DNA from 3 places in the Bifidobacterium sp. MSK.13.1 genome. Region 1 is predicted to be linked to each of the others. Evidence: riboswitches for the same ligand, from Rfam matches in the RefSeq annotation. Region 1 holds a riboswitch; each other region holds the start of a gene.

Region 1 (5,287 bases):
GCAAGTTCGCCGGCTGGACGTATTGGATCGTGCTCATTCTGACCGGCATGACCGAAATCACCGCCGTAAGCACATATTTCGTAACGTTCTTCGGCACATTCGGCATAGACCTGAACTCGTGGAAGTGGTTGATCGAACTGTGCTTCCTCGTAGCGCTCACCGGCATCAATCTGATTGCGGTGAAAGTGTTCGGCGAGGCGGAATTCTGGTTCTCCATGATCAAGATCACGCTGATCGTCGGTCTGATCGTCACCGCCATCGTGATGCTGATCATCGGCTTCAGCTACCCCGCCACGCACATCGAAGGCGTGGACGGCACGGTGTCGGGTGCCACGGTGAGCCTTACGAATATCACCGACGGCTTCCAGCTCGCGCCGAACGGTTGGATGAACTTCTTCATGAGCTTCCAAATGGTGTTTTTCGCCTACCAGCTCATCGAATTCGTGGGTGTCACGGTGTCGGAAACGCAGAATCCGCGCGAGGTGCTGCCGAAGGCGGTGAACGAGCTGATCATGCGTATTCTGATCTTCTACGTGGGCGCGCTGATCGCGATCATGGCTATTGTGCCCTGGCGTAACTTTCACGAGAATTCCGATGGCTCGTTCGGTTCGCCGTTCATCATGGTGTTCAAATATGCGGGTCTTGATTGGGCCGCCGCCCTGGTGTTCTTCGTGGTGATTACGGCTGCCGCGTCGGCGTTGAATTCGCTGATTTATTCAGCCGGTCGTCACTTGTATCAGCTTGCTTCGGATTCCGAGTCGCCTGCGATGGCGCGTTTGGCTGAGGTTTCCGACCACAAGGTGCCTGCGAAGGCGATCGTCGCTTCGGGTTGCATGATTCTGTTCTCCCCGATCATCAACGCGATTCCGGGTATTTCCGGCGCGTTCGTGCTATTCGCTTCGGCCGCCAGCGCTGTGGTGATTTTCATTTACGTGCTGACGATGCTCGCCCACCACAGGTATCGTCAGAGCAGCGATTTTCTACCGGACGGTTTCGTCATGCCCGCTTGGCAGGTGTTTGATTGGATTGCGATCACGTTCTTTGTGCTCGTGTATGTCACGTTGTTCCTGTCGACGGACACGATTGGTTCTGCGATTGCCGGTCTGATTTGGCTGGTTGCGTTTGGCGGATATTGCCTGCTACACGAACGATTCCAGAATCGCGATCTTAAGGAAGCCTTGCAGCAGTAACGTTTGCAGGTAACGCAGGATACAAGTAAGGGGCGTTTGCCGAACGTGAGTGCATCACGTACATTCGGCAAACGCCCCTTTCAGCATGGTCTTTGCGCGAATCCCCATTACGGGATCCAGCGCAAATCAGCCGATGTAGTCGGCCTCGTTCGTCGGGCTGGACGGCACGGCATGATCTTCCGTAACCTTGCCCAAGCCAGACAAATACGCTTCACGACCCGCTTCGATCGCCTTCTTGAACGCGCGTGCCATCAGCGGAATATTGCCGGCGGAAGCGATGGCCGTGTATGCCATCACCGCGTCCGCGCCCATTTCCATGGCTTCCGCAGCCTGGCTCGGACGGCCAATACCAGCGTCGATGATCACCGGAACATTAGAGTTCTTGATGATCACTTCAATGAAATCGCGTGCACGCAGACCCTTATTCGAGCCGATCATCGCGCCGAGCGGCATTACGCAAGCCGCACCCGCGTCTTCAAGACGCTTCGCCGCAATCGGATCGGGGAACATGTACGGCATGACCACGAAGCCTTCTTTTGCCAGCTGTTTCGTGGCTTTGATGGTTTCCTCATTGTCGGGCAGCAGATACTTCGCCTCATGTTCGATCTCCACCTTCACGAAGTCCGTCTGGCACACTTCGCGGGCGAGACGTGCAATACGCACCGCTTCCTCGGCATTGCGTGCGCCGGACGTGTTCGGCAGCATGGTGATGCCTTTCGGAATGTAATCGAGCAGATTGTTTTCGGTGGTACGGCAGCGACGCAACGCCATGGTGACGATCTGCGTGCCCGCGTTCTCAATGGTCGCCTTGATGAGGTTCAGATCGTAGCGGCCGGAACCGAGAATGAAGCGGCTCGTGAACTTGTGTCCGCCGAGGATCAACGGATCGGCGTCGCCGGTGGCGATTTCGTCATACGCGTGCGCATCCGGTTCCGGCAGCAGTGCGGTGTTCGTGGTGGTGCCGACCAGCTCGTCGAGCGTGGCGTTCGGTGCCGCCGCGAAGTCTTTTTCCGCGGTGGTGATCGTGTTTTCGGTGCTCATGGTTAATCCTTACTATGCGATTAGTGTTGTGTCATTCGTTGCGATTTGCGATTTGCGATTGCAATTGCAATTGCGTTTGTGGTTGCGTTTCGCTGTCAGGCGTCTTCTTCGCCGAGAATCAAGCGAGTGATCATATTGGCTTCATGGCAGGCGACCACACCCACGCGCGGTGCCATCAGACCAGCGCCCGGCACCGGAGCGGTTTCGCCGTCGCCGCAGAAGTAGAAATTCTTCGAAACGCGACGAGTATTCACCAAATTGGAACTGCGGAATCCCGCCATTCCAGAAGCGCTCACCAGCTTCTTGTTCGGCAGATTCTCAAGCACGGCATTCACCAGCATCGTCTTGTTTTCCGGCACGTCGAACGCTTCGCAAATAATATCCTCATTGTCGAACAGCGTCGGCACGTTCTCGTCAGTCACTTTCACGGTATCAATGGTGATATCGATAAAAGGATTGATCTGACGCAAGTTACTGCGCAATGCTTCCGTCTTGTACTGCCCAAGATCCTTCAAAAAATACTGCTGACGATTCAGATTCGTCATATCCACGCGATCAAAGTCAATCAAATGTAGGTGACCGACGCCAATGCGGGTCAACGCCACCGCAATGGTCGATCCGAGGCCGCCGCAGCCGCAAATGGCCACGTGCGCCGCGTCGAGCTTGTCTTGCGTGGCTGCGGTATGACGGTCGAGCAGGGCCGCACGGATTTCTTCGCGGCTGACGAGCGTGGTCGGGTCGGGCTGGTTGTCGAAAGCGTGCTGGCGGGCGTCGATCTGCGCCTGCGATGCGGATGGTTCAAAAGTCATGGTTGTTCTCGTATTCTCGTTTTCCGTTCGTGCGTTGTTTTTGCCGGGTTGGTTGTGTTTTGTATGTTCTTGCGATTGTTACGCGTGCATTGTGCCGGTCGTAATCGCAAGAAATTTTGAAAGTGGTTCAGCCGCCCTGCACGAACGTGACGATTTCCAACGTATCGGTGCCCTTGAGCTGCGTCTGCGCACGCTGGGTGCGAGGCACGATCTCACCATTGAGCTCGACAGCCACGCGGTCGGCGCGCAGGCCCTTGCTTTCGATCAGTTCGGCCACGGTGATCGGCGTGGCGATGTTCTCTTCCTTACCGTTGATGATCATTGCGGTTCCCTTCTGTGTCTGTCATGACACATGCTTTCCTGCACTCCGGATGTCCGTTTCTGGTGAATCGGACATCCGGAGGTTCATTGTCGGTCTCTAAATGTCCGATTCTGCAGAATCGGACACGCACGGCATCTATTTCAGTCCACGAATGTCCGATTCTGGTGAATCGGACACGTAGGCGCTTGTTCGAGCCGCTTGTGCGTCCGTTTCTGCAGAATCGGGCACTCAAGGTTGGTACGAAAAAAGGGTCGCCGAAGGAACCGTACCCTATGAGGTGGTGCGCCCCTCCGTGACCCTAATCACGCGATATTCGGTTATCGCGAACGGAAGATGAGATACGTCTTGCGGCGTGAACAACCCGTCTCCTTACGGCGGCATTACCCGCATCAAGTCCTCGGTCGAAGCTCTATGAGCTCCCTCTCAGCCTTTCGGCTCCCGTTCGGTTGTGCCTTCATCTTCGCGCACGCGCCCGACAAGCTTGCGCCGGTTCACGTTGGGTTAGTCTTGATGTGAACATGTGCGAATCGGCTGAGTGCTTGCAAGGAAGGGGAAGATGATGATGGACGGCGAGTTGGCAGGATTTGCGATTCCTCGGCTTGGTATGGGAACGATGGCTTTGGCGATTGAGGGGCGCCCGGATCGCGATACCGCGATTCGTACGATTCATGCCGGTTTGGACGCGGGTGTTCGCTATTTGGACACGGCTTGGTCATATTATCTGCCGAGCGAGCCTGGCACCGGCACTGCGGAAGACCTTGGCTACGGCGAAAAGTTGGTGCGTGATGCGCTCACTTCGTGGAATGGCCCCCGAGATGAAGTGCTGGTCGCCACGAAAACTGGCTATCGACGCACCATGGAGGTCCCCGCTTTTGTTGCTCCTGTGTCCGATTCTGGAGAATCGGACAAACAGGGTGCCGGATTTGGGGTACAGATGTCCGATTCACCAGAATCGGACACTCAGGGGCGGGATTCTGAGGGATGCAGCCGTCGGCCTGGCGAGGAACGCCAGCATTTGCAGGCGGCGGGCAGTCAATACGGGTGGATGGCGGATTCGCGCCCCGAAACCATGATTCGTGACGCCAAGGAGTCCGCGTTGCACTTGGGCGTCGATACGCTCGACCTGTTGTATTCGCATGGCCCCGATCCCGCGGTGCCTTACGAAGACCAATGCGGCGCGTTGAAGCAGCTGCTCGACGAAGGCGTGATCAAATATGCGGGCATCTCCCGTGTGAATAACGAGCAGATCGATCTTGCGCGCGGCATTATCGGCAGCGGCTTGGTCGCCGTGCAAAACCAGTTCTCGCCGTCGCATCCCGATCCGGAACATACGATGGAGCATTGCGCCGAATTGGGGCTCGCTTTCGTCTGTTGGTCGCCGCTCGGCGGATTCCTCGATACGTTCGATCAGAGCGCGTACGATCCGTTCCGCACGGTTGCCGCGCAACGTGGTTGCTCCTACCAGCGTGTGGTGCTGGCGTGGGAATTGACCCGTTACGAACGTCTGTTCACCATTCCCAGCGCTCGCAATCCGCAGGAAATCAACGATTCCTTCGCTGCAACGCAACTTCAGCTCACTCAAGAAGAGCTTGCGATGCTTCCTTGCTGATTATCGTTTCCTTTTTGGGCGTTTTCCTGTACTTGCACGTTGCGATCGAAAAATGTTTACAGTAAAAGATATTATCGAGACATAACTGATGGGCATCGAATAAGGCGAGGTGAAGCGTGGGCTTCGAGCGGGAGTCGTTTGACAAGCTGATGAAAGTGGTCTGGGGTAAGAAGTCTCAGATGCAGCAGGCGATGTCGCGTGATTCCAAGGGCGAGCCATTCATTATTCGCGAGCTTGAGTTCAAGGGCGCGCAAACGCCCTCGCAGTTGGCTACCGCGTTGAAGGTCACGTCGGGCAGGATTTCCACGCTGTTGGC
Region 2 (5,287 bases), on a different contig from region 1:
ACCGAGGATGATGTTGCCTTCGGTCCGGAAAACCTCGCCATTGCGCATGATGATATCGATATGCGCATCGCCATGTCACTTGACGCAGTCGACATGAGCGGACAACGAGAAGCCGATCCCACGCGAATGAGCGGAGGCCAACAGCAGCGCGTCGCCATCGCCGGCATGCTTGCCATGAATCCCGAAATCCTCGTGCTCGACGAGCCTACCGCCATGCTCGATCCGCAAGGCCGTGCCGACATCATGCATATTCTTGACGAATTGCAGCAGCACGGCACAACCATCATTCTCGTCACCCACCATCGTGACGAATTCGTCAATGCCGACCGCATCATTCGCCTGGATAACGGGCGTATCGTGCAAAGCGCTCGCGGTAATACTGCAAGTATTCCGGAAATGGACGAATCAGGCACAGCGCAAGAAGACAATCCAATTGCCAAATCCAATATTGCAAATGGCGCATCGAAGCCAACATCAGCTGTACCAATCATTGAAATCCATAATCTGATATATCAATATCCAAACAGTAGCAAGCCTGTGCTCGATAAGCTTTCCATAACCATCAATGAGGGTGAAACCGTGGCCATCACAGGGCATAACGGTGCAGGCAAAACCACCTTCGCGCGTCTTCTCTGCGCGCTGGAACAGCCGCAATCTGGCAGCATTACCGTCAACACCATTCCCGTCGCACGCCAACGCGCCAACGGCAATATGCAGTCGCTCAAGCGTGCGGACCGCGAGAAACTGCGCGCCACCGTCGGCTACGTCATGCAGCACCCCGAACGTCAGCTTTTCGCCGAAACCGTAGCCGAGGACGTCGCCTACGGTCCGCGCAACCAACGGCTTGATGAAGCGCAAGTGGATGAACATGTCAGCCAAGCCATGGCATTGCTGCATATTGAACATCTTGCCGACCGTTCGCCATTCGACCTTTCCGGCGGGCAGCAACGACTCGTTGCCATAGCGGGCGTCATCGCATGCCAACCGCGGATTCTCATTATGGACGAGCCGACCGCGGGACTTGATGAAGCGGCCACAACCCGCGTGCACGATCTCATCCAAACCCTTCATTCCCAAGGCGTCACCGTACTTATCATTTCCCATTCGCAAACGGAAATCGACGTGCTCGCCGATCGGGTGATCGCGCTTGATCGCAGACAAAACGGTAATGACGTCACTCGAGATATCGGAACCAATGTCACTTCCGAAACGGCAGGTTCGAAGAATCTGCACACGCTTGGCTCCGGACATGCAAAGGAAGACGTCCGTGAAAACCGTAGTTTTATGGAACGGCTTGACCCGCGCGTGAAGATGGTGAGCGCGTTGGCGGTCATGTTCTCCGCATTCGCCATCCGCTCCTTCTGGCAGTTACTGGTGGCCGCACTGTTGACCGGCATGATCGTTGCGACATCAGGCATCGGCGTGAAACAACTGTTCAAATCGATTCACATGTTCCTTGCATTGTTCGTGTTCTGCGGACTGCTCAATGTGTTCTTCGTACGATCCGGCAATGTTCTTGCGAACATCGGACCGATTCCAATCACCGACGACGGTGTGCGTATCGCTATACTGTACGCCTGCAGATTCGTTGCGGTCATTATCGTCGGAGTGGTGTTCCTCGCCACCACCACGCCTACGGCCATCACCGACGCGTTCGAAGCCTTGCTCAAACCCTTCGCAAAAATAGGCGTGCACGCGCAGGAGATCGCACTGGTGATGAGCCTCGCACTGCGGTTCCTGCCCACTCTGGGAAGCGAGGCGAAAGCCATTGCGGACGCACAGGCGGCTCGAGGTGGCAGCATCGAAACGGGAACGTTCGTGCAGCGTATCAAGGCGATGGTTTCCATCATCATTCCGGTGTTCGCAGGGGCGATACGCCATGCCGACAATCTCAGTCTCGCACTCGACGCGCGATGCTATGAAGAGGGTATCGCACGCACACATTGGCGCGTGATGAGCATCGCCAAACGAGACATTGCCGCGGGCGGTGTGGTTGTGGCATATGTGGCTGCGTTGGTTCTGATCGCTGGACTAAACTGAAGGCAGTCGGCGGATTTTACCGTCCTCACGCTACTCTTGAGCAAGCATCATAGATAGGAATGGAACAAGTTATGGCATTAACCAAGAAGCAGGTCAAGCAGCTGCGAGGCCTGGCCACCAAGCTCAATCCGCTCATCCAGGTCGGCAAGAACGATCTGAGCGAAAACGCCATCAAGCAGGCGGACGAAACCATCGAAAAGCGTGAGCTCATCAAGTGCTCCGTGCTCGACGGATCCGGTCTGACCGCCAAGGAAGCAGGCGAGGGATTGGCTGAAGAACTGAACGCGGAACTCGTGCAGGTCATCGGCAACCGTTTCGTGCTCTACCGCCGTTCCCATCGCGACGACGTGGAACATATCCGCCTCGTACGCGAATAAAGCGGGAAACTGACGCGACCAAACATAACAGGGCGGGTGCTTTCTGAAAACCAATCAGAAGACACCCGCCTTGCTGCAATGAAAATAAACAATCGGAAGTCAGGAAACCCCATGAAGGAGTGCTATCAGCGCGCCTGATTCCATTCGGGCTTCCATGTGTACTGCATGTCGTACGCGCTGGCCCAGAACATGTATTCGTTCTCCACGCCGGTCACGAAAATGTCGATCAGCTCGCGCTTGCGCTCCTCGCTCGCGTCGGCCACCAGTTTCTCGATATGTTCGAGCAGCCACACGGAATCCTGCCAGAACTCGTCGGTCTTATACATGTCGACCCAGCTCTTGTACGGATTGTCGTCGAGCGTGTCCGCGAACTCGGCGGCAAGACGATAACCATAATCCGCATACACCCAGGCGCACGGCAGCACGGCCACAAGAATGTCGAGAATATCCTTGCCATAGGCGATGGAAAGGATATTCGACGTGTAGGCACGCGCGAAGGCCGACTGGCGCACATTGTTCATCTGCTCTTCGGTGATGCCATAGCTGGCCAAGTAGGAGCGGTGTACTTCGGTCTCGACCTGCAGGGCGCCGTTCTGCACCTTGAGCATGAACGCCATGATTTCAGGGTCGGTGGCCTTGGCCAACCCCAAAGCGTGCACTCTGGCGTAATCGTTCACATAACGAAAATCCTGCAGCAGATAGAAGGCGAAACGCTCGCGTTGCAGTGTGCCTTCGCCAAGCTCGCGGATGAACGGCTGCTGGTAGCCTTCCTCCCAAACCAGGTCGGCGGCCTTGCGCATGCGCTGCGCGAACGGCGGAAGATTGTCGCGTTGGATGCCTTTGGCGGCGTCGAACTCATAATCGAAATCGGTTGTTGATGTCACAGCAGTCACTAGACATGCCTCCCTACGCTGGTGTTAACCATCAGGTTCAAAGGGTTCAGGCCTCACTTGGCCCATCTCAACCCGACGAACACGGGTTCCCCTGCATTACGCCGTACATTATGGCAAAGCCGCACGAAATGTGCAAGAGCCCGTCCGTCGAATGGAATCGTGCCGCATGATGCGAACACAGGCGATGTTCGGTTGAGGGCGAGTGCAAGAATGGAACGTATGACTGAAAAGCAAGTTGCGAAGAACACCATCGAAAAGCTGGCTATCGTCGTGGTGACGTACAGGCGTCAGCAGCTGCTCGCCACCCTGTTCGAATCCATCGAAAAACTCACTGTGGCGCCATGGCGTATCATCGTCGTGGACAACGAGCACAGCGAGGCGACCCAAGGCATGGTCGACGATTTCCGTGAAGCGGTCACCGCGCAGTGGGGCAATACCATCGCCGACCAGTCGGGCAACGAAAGCCGTGTGGTGTACGCGCCGCAATCCGACAACCTCGGCGGCGCAGGCGGCTTCTCCGCAGGTGTGAAGAAGGCATACGAGCTGGGTGCGGAGTGGTTCTGGGTGATGGACGACGACGTGGCCGTGATGCCTGAGGCCATCGAAAGGCTCGCCAAGTGGACCGGCAGCCATGATGTGATCCAGGGAAGCCGATACGACTACGACGGAGGCCCGTTCTACTGGCAGTACGATTTCATCGTGCCTCTTGGCATTCCCAATCCGATCGCTCCGGCCGCGTTCGGGCGTCCCGGCTATCGTGTGATGGACACCTTATGCTTTGAAGGCGGCCTGTTCCGCCGTAATATCGTGGAACAGATCGGTTTGCCGGATCCCCGCTTCTTCATCTACTGGGACGATACGATGTACGGCTATCGCGCCAGCAAGGTCACCAATCCGATCGTGGTGCCCGACGTGATCCTGCGACGTACGCGCGAGATCGGTAACTGGGATATCGCCGGCGTGCGTCAGCTCAACTCCACTTCCGACATGAACCGCTACCACATCATGCGCAACCGTGGCTACATGGCACGCTATTTCATGTCGTTCGGCGATTACCGTCCGCTGATGTTCGGCTTTGGCACGTTGCTGACCGCCGCCAAGGAGGTCATTCGCTTGGTGATGGTGGACCGTGAGCATGCCAAGACCGGCTTGGTGCAGATTGTCAAGGGTTGGTGGGATTCGCGCAAGCTGCTGCATGATCCGGATTGGAAGCCGATGCCGCCGCTCAAGTAATGTGGCTACACCGTCTTCAGACGGTTATTTTCTTATGATTCGCCCCATGCCGATGCGTTGCGTTGGCATGGGGCGAATCGTTTGCAGAAAACAATCGCAAATATTTGCGTTTCATTGCGACAGATTATGCAATCGTATTCACCAATTGTGTATTGTCGGCGCGTTTTGGGGCATGGGGCGAGTTACTATGGCGTTTACCGGTTCGATATACCCACTATGTACCTTGATAGGAGAGGTCGAAGATGATTGAAACTGCACAGGCATTTGGCGTTGACATTGGCGGCTCCGGCATTAAGGCAGCCCCGGTTAACCTCGAGAAGGGCGAATTTGCTGAACCGCGTCTGAAGATCCTCACCCCGGAGGTTTCCACTCCGAAGGCCGTTGGCGAAATCGTTCGCCAGCAGCTCGAGCATTTTGAGGTTCCTGAGTCCGCTCCGGTCGGCATCGCATTCCCCGCTCCGATTCATGTTGGCGAGAAGCTCGGCTATATGGCCAATCTGGACCAGTCCTGGGTTGGCGTGGACGTCACCGAAGTGTTCTCCGAAGCTTGCGGCCGTCCGGTCACCGTGGTGAACGACGCTGATGCGGCCGGTCTTGCCGAACAGCAGTTCGGCGCAGCCAAGGGCCAGGACGGCCTGGTCGTCGCCACCACGCTGGGCACCGGCATCGGCACCGCGCTGATCTTCAACGGCGAGCTCATTCCGAACACTGAGCTCGGCCATTTGGAACTGCTCAAGGGCAAGG
Region 3 (5,287 bases), on a different contig from region 1:
CCCCACTTGGTGGCCCACGTGAGCTTCTCCACCTCCTCGTCAATAGACGAAGTGACCGCCGAATTGCCCATATTGGCGTTGAGCTTGGTGAGGAACTTCGAGCCGATGATCATGGGTTCAGCTTCGGGATGGTTGATATTGCAAGGCATGACCGCACGCCCTGCGGCCAGTTCGCTGCGTACCAATTCCACGCTGCAATGCTCGCGCTCCGCCACATAGCGCATTTCCGGCGTGATGATGTTGTGGCGCGCGTACCACATTTGCGTCACCGGATGATCCTTGGCCTTCATCGGCTTATGCTGGCGACCACGCCACTCCTTGGAAGCCTTGCCACGTTTGATGGCGCGTTTGCCGTCATCTTCCAAATTGCGGCGACGTCCTTCATATTCTTCGACGTCTCCACGGTCAAGAATCCAGTCCAAACGTAGGGGAGCGAGACCCTCCTTCGGATCGCATTTCGGACCTTCGGTGTTGTAATCCTTGAATGGTGCGTTCGGTCCGACGCCAGGAGTGTCAGACAGTTTGATTTCAGTGTACGGCACTTGCAGATCGTAGGAACCGAATTCGTTTTCGAAATGCACCGGCGTGGTTTTGCGAATATGTGCTTTGTCTCGCTGCTTGGAATCACGTGCGGCAATGTCGACGCGCTGTTGCTTGGCAAGCTTGGAGGCGGCCTTGGCTTCCTTCGCATTGGTGAACTTCTTTTCGCCGGATGCGCCGTCGGCTGTGTTGTCAGTGTTGATTTCCGCTGTTTTCTGGGCTTTCACGCGCGGCGCGTACCCGTGCTTCGTGTCGCCACGTACGGCTTTCCAGCGCGCTACCATATTGCGGGTTGCAGCTTCCGGATCATCAGCTCCTGCAATCGCGGACACCACGAACCAGCCTGCCGCCTTTGAATGCGCCAGCATCTCCATATCATCTGCGGTCACGCCACCGCCTATCACTACCGGAAAACCACTGGCTGAACAAATGGTGTTGATCTGCTCTTCGTCAAGCGTGCGACCGGAACCGTCATTGCCGCCTACGGACGCTTCCGGCTTGGTGACGGAAACATGCAGTGGTGCCGCACCGATATAGTCGATGCAGCCGTCGGGCAATTCGTTGATGAGTTTGACCAGGCTTTCCGTTTCGGCGGACAAGCCCACGATGGCATCTTCGCCAAGCAGTGCACGGGCTTCGCGCGGTTCCATATCGGTCTGTCCGATGTGCACGCCGTCAACCTTGATGCCTTTGCTGCGGGCCTGCCAGACCACGTCCACACGGTCGTCGATCACGAATGCCACGGAATCCGACTTATTGTTGTCTTCGATGATTTGCGCGATATCACGCGCCATGTCGGTGAGATCCTTCGCGTCAGCGTCTTTGACGCGCAGTTGGATGAAGCTTGCGCCCCCGCGCAATGCGTCATCGATGACGTCGGTGATCGGTCGGCCTTTGCAATCCTGTGGTCCTACCACAAAATAGGCGCTCAGGTCGAAGCTGTCTCGCATCGACGCATATGGATAATTGCTCATGATTCCCCCTTGATTATGATGTTTTGGGTTGGGAAAACTTGATTTCGCAGGCAATGGGTATGCTGACGCGCCCGTATGCTCGGTTATACGGGATAGAAAACGGAATCACGATTGATGATTGCGTGATGCAGACTGTTTGGTCGACGCATCTGCTGCGCAGACTTTTACGGATGCCAATTGACGCTGGCAATGCGTGTGCGCTACGACACTCATTCTTCGCTCCCTACGATGGTGTTAACCAACAGGTTCAAAGGGTCAGGCATTCGCCTATCTCAGCTCCGTTGGGGAGCCCCCCTGCTTTACGTGTTGGCTATGAATCTACGCCCTGCACTGGACGTAACTTTCATCGAAGCCCACAGGAGAGTCAGGCCAGCCGTCACTTTCGCATGTATCGCCTCCATCCGCGTCACGCCTCCGCCGCGCAACTCACAGCAAACTCTCCTTGCAGGCTAATCTATACTTCAGTTCAATGCATTGCGTGTGAAAGAGGTCGACTACATGTTGGAAACGGAACGGCTGACATTGAGGGCTTGGGCGGAAACAGATGCGGAAAGCTTGTACTCCTATGCGAAAGATCCGGATATCGGGCCTGTCGCGGGCTGGCCCGCACACCGATCGAAAGAAGAAAGTCTCAATACGATTCGTCATGTGCTCAATGGCAAGGAATGCTACGCGATTTGCGAGCGCGGCAGCAATAACCCCATTGGTTCGATTGAGTTAAAGCTTAATGGTCATACGGATATGACGGATCGTGATGATGAGTGTGAGTTGGGTTACTGGCTGGGCAAGCCTTTCTGGGGGAGGGGTTATATGCCGGAGGCAGCCAAGGAGGTTATCCGTCATGGTTTTGTTGATCTTGGTATGAGTGCGATTTGGTGCGGTTATTATGACGGCAATCTGAAGTCGAAGCGGGTGCAGGAGAAGGTTGGTTTTGTCTATCATCACACGTGTGATGAGGTGCCGGTGCCTCTTATGCACGAGGTGCGTGTCGGGCACGTGAATGTTCTTACCAAATCACGCTGGCAAAATTTAGCTGCCTGCTGATTGTGCTAGAAGCTAACCTAGAATGCTTTGGAAGGGTCTTGGTGGGCTTCGAACGGATGCTGGTCAAGACCCTTTAGAGCTTCATGATGTTTTCCTCGATGCGACGGATGACGTCAATGAAAGCTTCATCGTTGTGCCCGGTTGGATCTGGCAGATTCCAATTATCGTCGAAAGCCTTGCCGATATAGGGACATCCCACGTCGCAGCCCATGGAGATCGCGGTGTCAGGTTTTGGAATATCCGAAATCAGCTTGGAGTATTGCGTTTTCTCCATGTCGATGCCGTAAAGCTCTTTCATGAGTCGTACGGCATCCTGATTGATCTGCGGCTTGGTTTCCACACCTGCGGAATAAAAATCACAATCGGTTCCGCGTAGATGCTTTCCCAACGCTTCGGCAATCTGGCTGCGGCATGAATTATGCATGCAAATAAAAGCCACTTTTCTCATAGCTTTCCCTGTCTGCGATGTTATGATTTCACGATTGCTGTCCCGTATTATACGTTTCGCCCAATGCTCCGCGTTCACATCATCGAATAACACAATGCCCGGTACGACCATGTCATAAGCTGGTCGTACCGGGCATTGGCTTGGATTATTCGCCCCAGACTTCTTCGGCGATGGACCTTACGAGTGCGATCTTGGCCCACTGCTGCTCCTCAGTGAGCTTGTTGCCTTCCTCAGTGGAGGCAAAACCGCACTGGGTGGACAGGCATAAGCGGTCGAGCGGCACATGCTGGGCCGCTTCGGAGATGCGAGCCTTAATCACTTCCGGATCTTCAAGTTCCGGTCTCTTGGAGGTGACGAGGCCAAGCACAACCTGTTTATCGCCGGAAACCTCAGCCAGTGGCGCGAAGTCACCGGAACGGTCGTCGTCGAACTCCAGATAGTAGGCGTCCACGTTCTCTTCGCCGAACAGCTTGGCTGCGACCGGAGCATAACCGCCGGACGACAGCCACGTGGAATGGAAATTACCACGGCAGATATGGGTGTTGATCACCAAATCATCAGGCTGGTCTGCGATCACTGTGTTGATCACGTCAAGATTCTCCTGCTGCAGGCGGGCCGCATCCTCATCGCTCCAGCCGAGACGCTCACGCACGCTCTTGTCGCACAGGCGAGTCCAAGTGCAGTCATCGAACTGCACGTTACGGCAGCCGGCGGCATACAGGTCGGCAATGACCTGACGGTATGCGGCCACGATATCCGCGGTCAGCTCGTCGTCATCTTTGTAGAACTCGTCGTACGGGTAGGCGTTCTTGTTGCCGGTAAGCACGAAACGGGTCTGCGCTGGGGAAGGCATGGTCTGGCGAGCAACGGTATTGTCATCTTCAAACTGCTTGACGAACTTGAAATGCTCCACGAACGGATGATCGTGTCCGTCGAGCTTGCCGGTCACCGTGGCAGTGTCGGCGGGAGTGACCTCGTCATGGAAGGCAACGCGATGGGCGGCGGAAACATGGTCCACGCCGTTGAAGCCCCACATGAAATCGAAATGCCACCAGCCGCGACGGAATTCCCCATCGGTGATGACATGCAGGCCGGCGGCCTTCTGCTTGGCAACCAGATCAGTGATCAGCCTGTCTTCGACGGCCTTCAGCCCAGCGGCATCGATGGTGCCTGCAGCATAATCTGCGCGAGCCTGCTTGAGTTCGTCCGGACGCAGATAAGAACCGACCACATCGGCGCGGAACGGCGCATTCTTGGAATATGCCATGATTCTCCTTTGGCTATTGATTTGCGATTAACAATCACAACGACAAAACCAACAATATGCTATCCCACCACCTGCGAACGCGACGCATTCCATCCGCCTGGTTGACAACGTACTTCCGTCCGTCCGCAGAGTTTTCAATGCTGGAATAAATGGGGGCAAATGACACTGCATGGCGTTCCGATATTGGCAGACGCGCGGCCGATGATTGTGCAAAGAATCGCGAAAGGCATGCGGAATCACGACATGAGTTGCGTTGTGTTCGTATATAATCGCAACGGACATGAACGACTGCAAGGAGGCTGCCATGACTGTGCCGCAACGAGTGCTTGACACTATGAATTCCGGACTGATCTACACCTGCGATGACGAAGAGATGATCAAAGCACAGAAGGAACAGATGGAACTGCTATACGACTTCAATGCAACCCGCCCCAGTCAAATGACGCAACGCAACGAAATCGCACGCCAACTGCTTGGCGAATTCGGCGAGGACGCTTATATCGAACCGCCGTTACATGCCAATTGGGGATGCAACACGTATTTCAGTGCGCACGCTTACGCCAATTTCAACCTTACGTTAGTTGATGATGGTGAAGTGCATATCGGCGAACATACCATGATCGGCCCGAACTGCACTATCATTACCACCGGCCATCCGATTCGTCCTGACCTGCGCGAGAAGGTCACACAGTATTCTCTGCCGGTCACCATCGGCCGTAATGTGTGGTTGGGCGCCAACGTTACCGTGCTTCCCGGCGTCACCATTGGCGACAATTCGGTGATTGGCGCATGCTCGCTGGTTACCAAAGATATTCCCGCCAATATGGTCGCATTCGGACAGCCATGCAAGGTGTATCGCGAAATCGGCGAACATGATGACGTCTACTATTGGCGTGACCGCATGATCAACCCACCCTATGACCAGAAGCAGTAAAACAAATCACTATCGACCAACCGTTCAAACAGGTCGAATCATCGTGGACTAGTCGTTATGACAGATCCACGATCTCATAA

The links. A riboswitch is a leader RNA that binds a small molecule or an ion and turns the genes downstream of it on or off. The one in region 1 is predicted to bind thiamine pyrophosphate.
Region 2: it holds a riboswitch for thiamine pyrophosphate, as region 1 does, so the genes downstream of both, tenA (thiaminase II) here and thiS (sulfur carrier protein ThiS) in region 1, are expected to answer to the same signal.
Region 3: it holds a riboswitch for thiamine pyrophosphate, as region 1 does, so the genes downstream of both, thiC (phosphomethylpyrimidine synthase ThiC) here and thiS (sulfur carrier protein ThiS) in region 1, are expected to answer to the same signal.

Annotation. Positions count from the first base shown of each region.
Region 1 covers NZ_JAHOMM010000001.1:517,067-522,353, reverse strand. Annotated here, with positions in the region: gene KSY55_RS02185 (amino acid permease) at 1-1,190, shown strand, start outside; gene KSY55_RS02180 (thiazole synthase) at 1,317-2,231, opposite strand; gene thiF (sulfur carrier protein ThiS adenylyltransferase ThiF) at 2,327-3,040, opposite strand; gene thiS (sulfur carrier protein ThiS) at 3,168-3,362, opposite strand; TPP riboswitch at 3,711-3,814, opposite strand; gene KSY55_RS02165 (aldo/keto reductase) at 3,919-4,971, shown strand; gene KSY55_RS02160 (MarR family winged helix-turn-helix transcriptional regulator) at 5,088-5,287, shown strand, end outside.
Region 2 covers NZ_JAHOMM010000002.1:415,013-420,299, reverse strand. Annotated here, with positions in the region: gene KSY55_RS04645 (energy-coupling factor transporter ATPase) at 1-2,040, shown strand, start outside; gene KSY55_RS04640 (YhbY family RNA-binding protein) at 2,112-2,417, shown strand; gene tenA (thiaminase II) at 2,543-3,217, opposite strand; TPP riboswitch at 3,303-3,413, opposite strand; gene KSY55_RS04630 (glycosyltransferase family 2 protein) at 3,530-4,543, shown strand; gene ppgK (polyphosphate--glucose phosphotransferase) at 4,786-5,287, shown strand, end outside.
Region 3 covers NZ_JAHOMM010000002.1:140,642-145,928, forward strand. Annotated here, with positions in the region: gene thiC (phosphomethylpyrimidine synthase ThiC) at 1-1,514, opposite strand, end outside; TPP riboswitch at 1,718-1,820, opposite strand; gene KSY55_RS03305 (GNAT family N-acetyltransferase) at 2,013-2,558, shown strand; gene KSY55_RS03310 (low molecular weight phosphatase family protein) at 2,632-3,006, opposite strand; gene KSY55_RS03315 (5-methyltetrahydropteroyltriglutamate--homocysteine S-methyltransferase) at 3,152-4,273, opposite strand; gene KSY55_RS03320 (sugar O-acetyltransferase) at 4,578-5,207, shown strand.